2 linked regions of the Roseivirga sp. BDSF3-8 genome follow. The protein of the gene in region 2 interacts with the protein of the main gene of each other region in a pairwise test. Links are inferred from orthologs where the notes say so. Each region holds a gene or a part of one and is shown on either strand. Other genes may lie near its edges. The genes, in order: gyrB and gyrA.

What was found.
Region 1: the proteins of gyrA (region 2) and gyrB interact in binary tests that used the Escherichia coli proteins (3 or more experiments, as listed by UniProt). The link is inferred for Roseivirga sp. BDSF3-8 from one-to-one orthologs.

Annotation. Positions count from the first base shown.
Region 1 is NZ_JBGNFV010000001.1:5,763,641-5,766,959, forward strand. The notes cover bases 71-3,059. They hold gyrB (DNA topoisomerase (ATP-hydrolyzing) subunit B), read right to left. Parts: upstream 2,550-3,059; coding sequence 591-2,549; downstream 71-590. Other genes in these bases: ppk1 (polyphosphate kinase 1), read right to left, coding at 71-476; AB9P05_RS23495 (hypothetical protein), read right to left, coding at 2,713-3,059. In the rest of the region: more of ppk1, read right to left, coding at 1-70; more of AB9P05_RS23495, read right to left, coding at 3,060-3,273. UniProt on the Escherichia coli protein: DNA gyrase negatively supercoils closed circular double-stranded DNA in an ATP-dependent manner to maintain chromosomes in an underwound state.
Region 2 is NZ_JBGNFV010000001.1:4,627,190-4,630,645, reverse strand. The notes cover bases 253-3,378. They hold gyrA (DNA gyrase subunit A), read right to left. Parts: upstream 3,037-3,378; coding sequence 469-3,036; downstream 253-468. Other genes in these bases: AB9P05_RS19145 (hypothetical protein), read right to left, coding at 3,138-3,378; AB9P05_RS19155 (tetratricopeptide repeat protein), read right to left, coding at 253-409. Also shown: more of AB9P05_RS19155, read right to left, coding at 1-252; more of AB9P05_RS19145, read right to left, coding at 3,379-3,456. UniProt on the Escherichia coli protein: A type II topoisomerase that negatively supercoils closed circular double-stranded (ds) DNA in an ATP-dependent manner to maintain chromosomes in an underwound state.

The sequences.
Region 1 (3,319 bases), 1.1 Mb from region 2 along the record:
TGGTAACTATCATAAACCATGGGGGTAAGCATAGGAAAGATAGTCTTCCGAAAGTAGTTCTTTACCTTCTCTTTCTGGTCTTCGTCCAGATCCGATATTTTAGCGATCTTAAATTGGTTCTCGGCAAAAAGGGGTCTGAGCCTTTTGATAAAATACTCGTTCTGAGCCCGAACAAAGTCCTGAGCCTCAGTGAGTAATTTTTTTCGGAATGGCAATTCTCTTAGGCCACTATAGTCAATACGCTCCTTACCATAATCAATGTAGTTATACAAACTACCGATACGGATCATAAAAAACTCATCGAGGTTAGAAGCGGTAATGGCCATGAATTTGAGCCTCTCGAAGATATTACGGTCGAGATGCCTGGCCTGATCAAGTACACGGTGATTAAATTTCAACCAGCTGAGATCGCGGCTGATGAAATCTGACTTTTTTACAAGGTTATTGACGCGATCAATAGAAACGACTCGTTCCACGGTATCGATGGTTTTTAAAGCTGACTTTACAAAAAGTTTTTTCAATAAGATATAATAAAAACAATGGCCAGATAAAAAATCCCGGACACTACCGGGATTTTTATAATCGGAATATCAAATATCAAGTTTGGCGTATTTGGCATTTTTTTCAATAAACTCACGGCGCGGGGCAACTTCATCCCCCATAAGCATGCTGAAGAGGTGGTCAGCTTCGGCAGCTGACTCAATAGTTACTTGCTTCAGGCTTCGGTTTTCCGGATCCATGGTAGTAGTCCATAGCTGCTCAGGATTCATCTCACCCAGACCTTTATAACGCTGTACATTCACAGAATCTTCTTTGCCGTCCTTAGCCATTTCCATTACCGCACGTTCACGATCGGCTTCACTCCAAATGTAGCGTTCATCCTTACCCCTTCTGAGTAGGTAAAGAGGAGGAAGAGCAATATACAAGTAGCCTTGCTCAATTAATTCACGCATGTATCTGAAGAAGAACGTAAGAATAAGCGTACGGATATGGCTTCCATCCACGTCCGCATCCGTCATAATTACGATTTTATGATAGCGAAGTTTATCAAGGTTGAGAGCTTTTTCATCATCCTCTTTACCAAATGAAACGCCGAGGGCCGTAATCATATTTTTGATCTCCTCGTTGTCGTAAATTTTATGCTCCTGCGCCTTTTCTACATTCAGGATCTTACCCCTCAGAGGCAGAATGGCCTGGAAGCGACGATCTCTACCTTGTTTGGCAGAGCCACCGGCAGAGTCACCCTCCACCAAATATATTTCGCTAACTGCCGGGTCCTTCTCAGAGCAGTCGGCCAGTTTACCAGGAAGACCCGCTCCGCCCATAACGTTTTTACGCTGAACCATCTCACGGGCCTTTCGAGCTGCATGACGGGCCTGGGCAGCCACTACTACCTTTCCTACAATGGCTTTAGCTTCCTTGGGATGCTCTTCAAGATAGTTATTGAGTATCTCATTAACACACCCTTCCACGGCACCCATTACATCGCTGTTTCCAAGTTTGGTTTTGGTCTGACCTTCGAATTGGGGCTCAGCTACCTTTACTGAAATAATTGCCGTTAATCCCTCACGGAAGTCATCACCGGTGATATCAACTTTCACCTTATCGAGTAGGCCATTACGGTCAGCATAATTTTTTAGCGTGCGGGTGAGCGAACGCCTGAAACCGGACACGTGAGTACCACCCTCGATAGTATTAATGTTGTTTACATATGACACCACATTCTCTGTATAAGAGGTATTGTAGGTCATTGATACCTGCACAGGTACACCTGCCTTTTCACCCTCCATGTAGATCGGCGTGGGAAGCATCTTTTCACGGCCTGCATCAAGGTAAGTTACGAACTCTACCAGGCCGCCTTCACTGAAAAACTCTTCGTGCTGTATGTTGCCATCATCGTCCTTTTCCCTAAGATCGGTCAGTGTAAGCCTGATACCTGCATTCAGAAAGGACAGCTCACGCAACCTTGTAGCAATGGTGGTATAACTATATTCAGTGATAGTAAAGATCGAATTATCAGGCACGAAGTGTACAATGGTACCATGCTTTTCAGTAGTACCTATTTCTTTCACGTCGTATTGAGGAATTCCCTGCTTGTACTCCTGCTGGAAAACTTTGCCGTTACGATGAACGGTAGCCTTAAGGTCGGTGGACAGTGCATTCACACAACTTACCCCTACCCCATGCAATCCACCGGATACTTTGTAAGTGTCTTTATCAAATTTACCCCCTGCATGAAGCACGGTCATAACGACCTCGAGGGCTGATTTCTTTTCTTTTGGGTGAATGTCAGTTGGAATACCGCGACCATTATCCTCTACAGTAATACTATTGTCCTCATGAACGGTCACATCGATCCTGTCGCAGTATCCGGCCATGGCTTCGTCGATAGAGTTATCCACTACCTCCCAAACCATGTGATGAAGTCCTTTTACCTGTACATCACCAATGTACATGGCAGGCCGCTTACGTACGGCTTCCAGTCCTTCAAGTACAGTAATATTACCGGCTGAATAATCTCCTGCGTTGGTCTTTTTTTCTTCGCTCATAACATTTTTCAAAACTGCAAAATTACGCAAAAAATTGGCTTATTACCAGTTTTGGGCGGATAAAAAGCACAGTAAATCAAGCGAAAAGAAATGAAGGTAGCAAAGAGCGGCTTTCGCCGCCTTTACAGTATTTTTAACACAGACCTAAGCCTGTCAGGAAAAATCAAATCAGTATTGGCTTCCTGTTCAACAGCTTACTAAGCTCGGGTGGTCCGGTAAAGTGCCTCCCTCTGAAGTCATCCATCTCATCCAGGGTTTCCGCACTTAATAGTTCAGCCATACGCTCCATAGCCTGACCGGAAATAGCATAAGGAGGTAGTGAAAAACTCAGATGGTACCCTTCACAAAGGGCGACCAACTGAAACTCTTCGGTTTCCTCGATAGGTATATCCTCGATTATACAATTGTTAATGAAATGATCCAGCGAAAAATTGAGCCCTAAAGTCTTTTTCTTTAGGTGTTCTTCAATACGTGCATTTTCGGAGAAAAAAGAATCCATTCTGCGGAGCGAGTCCCTGGACATACGATTTCTCATGCCCTCGAAGCACCCGAAGCACATCGCAAACTCAAAAACGGTATCCTCAATGTTAAAGTCCGGATATCTCCTATATGATTTCTGAATAAGATAAGGTTCTCCCGATAGAAGAGATTTCTTGCATTCAATGCAATGTTCAAAGGGTTTTTCCGTAGCAGAGGAGAAAAACCTGTGTGGAATGGTTGTCATCTTAAGTGGTGTTTATTTGTTCATAATTTAAACAATAAATAATGTA
Region 2 (3,456 bases):
ATTCATTATAGGCAGTTTCCAGATCACCACTCTGATAAGCCGTAGCGCCGGCGTTCAGGTGGTTAGTGTATAACTGGTTAAGCTGAAGTGCAGCCAGGCCGTTGTACTTGTCCTTTTCATCAGTCATCTCCACTACTTTCTGGTAAGCTTTGATAGACTTTTCCAGGGCATCTTCTTCCAGGTCGGGAGCATTCTCAGCTACACCGGCATAGATCTGACCTTTTACAAAATATGTTTTTGAGTCACTGCCAGTCTCCTCATGCTGCTCTGCTTCGCTGATAAGCTGCATAGCTTCAGAATACTCTTCTTTCCTAAGCGCCTTCTCAGCATCTCTAAGCGTCTTTTTCTGGGCCATACTACCTGAAAAAGCCACTACAGTAACGATAAGTGCTAAAATTATTCGTTTCATGGATAAAAAATTCTTGTTCAGTTGTGTTTCTGGACTATTTTGGTTGCAAAATCAGTTAACTACTCTTGAGAGGTTTCGGTTTCATTTCCATCCCCTTCTCCATTACCTTCCTCCGGGTTTTCACCGGCGGCAGTTGCTTCCGGATCCAGCGCTTCCGCAATATCTTCGCCCTCTTCATCTTCTATCTTCTCCACACTTACTACGGAAGAAATAGCGTCTGTGTCATTCAGGCGAATCAGCTTCACTCCCTGAGTATTACGTCCCATTACGCGCAGGTTGTCCATAGAGATGCGGATGGTGATACCACTACGATTTATAATCATTAGGTCATCTGTATCCACTACTTCCTGGATGGCCACGAGAGCACCGGTCTTTTCGGTAAGGCGCATAGCCTTTACTCCTTTACCACCCCGCTTCGTAATACGGTAATCCTCTACAAGTGAGCGCTTTCCGTAACCTCTTTCACTTACTACCAATAAGGTAGCCTCTTCCCTAGCAACACAAACCATGCCAACTACATGATCTTCTTGGTCAGCCAGGAATACACCACGTACACCGGCAGCTGTACGGCCCATAGGGCGCACCTGGGTTTCATGGAAGTGAATACAACGGCCGGAACTTGTCGCAATAATTATATGATTGTCGCCATTGGTAAGGCTTACATTCAGCAGACGATCACCCGGATTAATTGTAATAGCGTTAATACCATTGGTTCGGGGGCGGCTATAAGCTTCGAGGCTGGTTTTTTTAATGGTACCTCTTTCAGTACACATTACCAGGTAGTTATTATTAATATAGTCCTCGTCGCTCAGGTTCTGAACATTGATTACGGCACGTACTTTATCGCCGCTCTCAATATTGATCAGGTTCTGAATTGCCCGGCCTTTACTTGCCTTACTCCCTTCGGGTATCTCATATACCTTCAGCCAGAATACCTTACCGGCCTCGGTAAAGATAAGCAGGTAGTTATGGGTGCTGGCCACAAAAAGATGCTCGGTAAAGTCTTCGTCCTTGGTGGATACACCACGGGAGCCTACCCCTCCCCTGCCCTGGGTACGGTATTCACTGAGCTGCGTACGCTTGATATAGCCCTCATGAGAAATGGTAATAAGCATTTCCTCATTTGGAATCATGTCCTCGATGGTGAGATCATCTGCACTGTGTACCACTTCGGTACGGCGCTCATCACCGTAGCGCTCTGACAGGGCGTCGAGCTCTTCTTTGATAATGTCCATCCGCATCTCCTCATTGGCAAGGATAGAACGCAGATATTCGATAGTTTTCTGTATTTCGTCGTACTCTTGCTGGATTTTCTCGCGCTCAAGTCCGGTAAGACGCTGGAGGCGCATGTCCAGTATCGCACGTGCCTGTATTTCGCTGAGTTTGAAACGGCTGATCAGTTCATTACGTGCCGTCTCAGGGTCGCGGCTTTCACGGATAAGCTTAATAACCTCGTCCAGATTATCCAGGGCAATAAGGTAGCCTTCCAGGATGTGGGCCCGCTTTTCGGCCTCATCCAGTTCATACTGAGTACGTCGAATAACCACTTCGTGACGGTGCTCCACGTAGTGGTGGATCATGTCTTTCAGGTTCAGCGTAACAGGACGGCCTTTTACCAGTGCCACATTGTTCACGCCAAACGAGGTCTGTAGTTGCGTATACTTGTAGAGGTTATTCAGGACGATGTTGGGCATCGCATCACGCTTGAGTTCGTACACGATACGCATACCCTTACGGTCAGACTCATCACGAATCTCACTGATTCCCTCTATTTTCTTCTCATTCACCAACATGGCAGTTTTCTCTACCAGGTTGGCCTTGTTGACCATATAAGGGATCTCAGTGACCACGATCATCTCCCTGCCCGTTTTGGTCTCTTCGAAGGTAGCCTTTGCCCGCATCACCACACGGCCACGACCGGTCTCAAAGGCATTTTTCACACCCTGATATCCATATATGATTCCCCCGGTAGGGAAATCAGGTGCGGTAATTTGCTGCATGAGTTCCTCTATCGATACATCGCGGTTATCGATATAGGTCTTGATGCCGGCCACTACCTCGGTAAGGTTATGGGGTGCCATATTTGTGGCCATACCTACGGCAATACCAGAGGTACCGTTCAGAAGCAGGTTAGGTAATTTGGCAGGTAATACGGACGGCTCCTTAAGGGAGTCATCGAAGTTTGACTGAAAATCGACAGTGTTCTTATTCAGGTCGCCCAGCATTTCATCTGAAATACGCTGCAGGCGGGCCTCAGTATAACGCATGGCAGCCGGTGAGTCACCGTCGATGGAGCCAAAGTTACCCTGCCCGTCCACAAGTGGATAGCGGAGTGACCAGGGCTGCGCCATCCGCACCATGGTATCGTAAACTGAACTGTCGCCGTGGGGGTGGTACTTACCGAGTACTTCACCCACGATCCTTGCTGATTTTTTGTAAGGCTTGTTATATGTAACGCCCAGGTCCATCATTCCATAGAGGACCCTCCTGTGCACCGGTTTCAACCCGTCGCGCACATCGGGGAGGGCACGAGATACGATAACCGACATCGAATAATCGATGTAGGCTCCCCGCATTTCGTCCTCGATATTGATAGGAATGATGTTTTCGTTCGATCCTTCTGCCATAAATAATGTTAAAGTTTCCTAACAGAAATGGTGCGCAAGTTACATAAAATTTGGTAACCTACCCAATCAATTTTCCTTCAGAAAATGCAATTAGAAGAGGCTTAATAAGGGTTTCTTTTCCGCTTATTCTTGCCTTTATACTTAAATAGTACAGGATGGTTTTCGCCTACCCGCGGGTTTTGCTTTTTGGTGATAGGCTGGCCCCTCACCCACATGGCTTTACCAGTGCGAGGGTGGTTCACTACATGCTCCATTTGCATATGGTCTGCCTTAATTGGGGAGCGGGGCATAATGGGGTAATTAAGGCTGATGCCGAATTCCAGAAATACGGTGGGGGCACGGTGGCGGATGTCGGTACCACTGGGGATAAGAGCAGTATAGCCCCCGAAATCGTAGCTGGGTCTAAGAAATACACGGAAG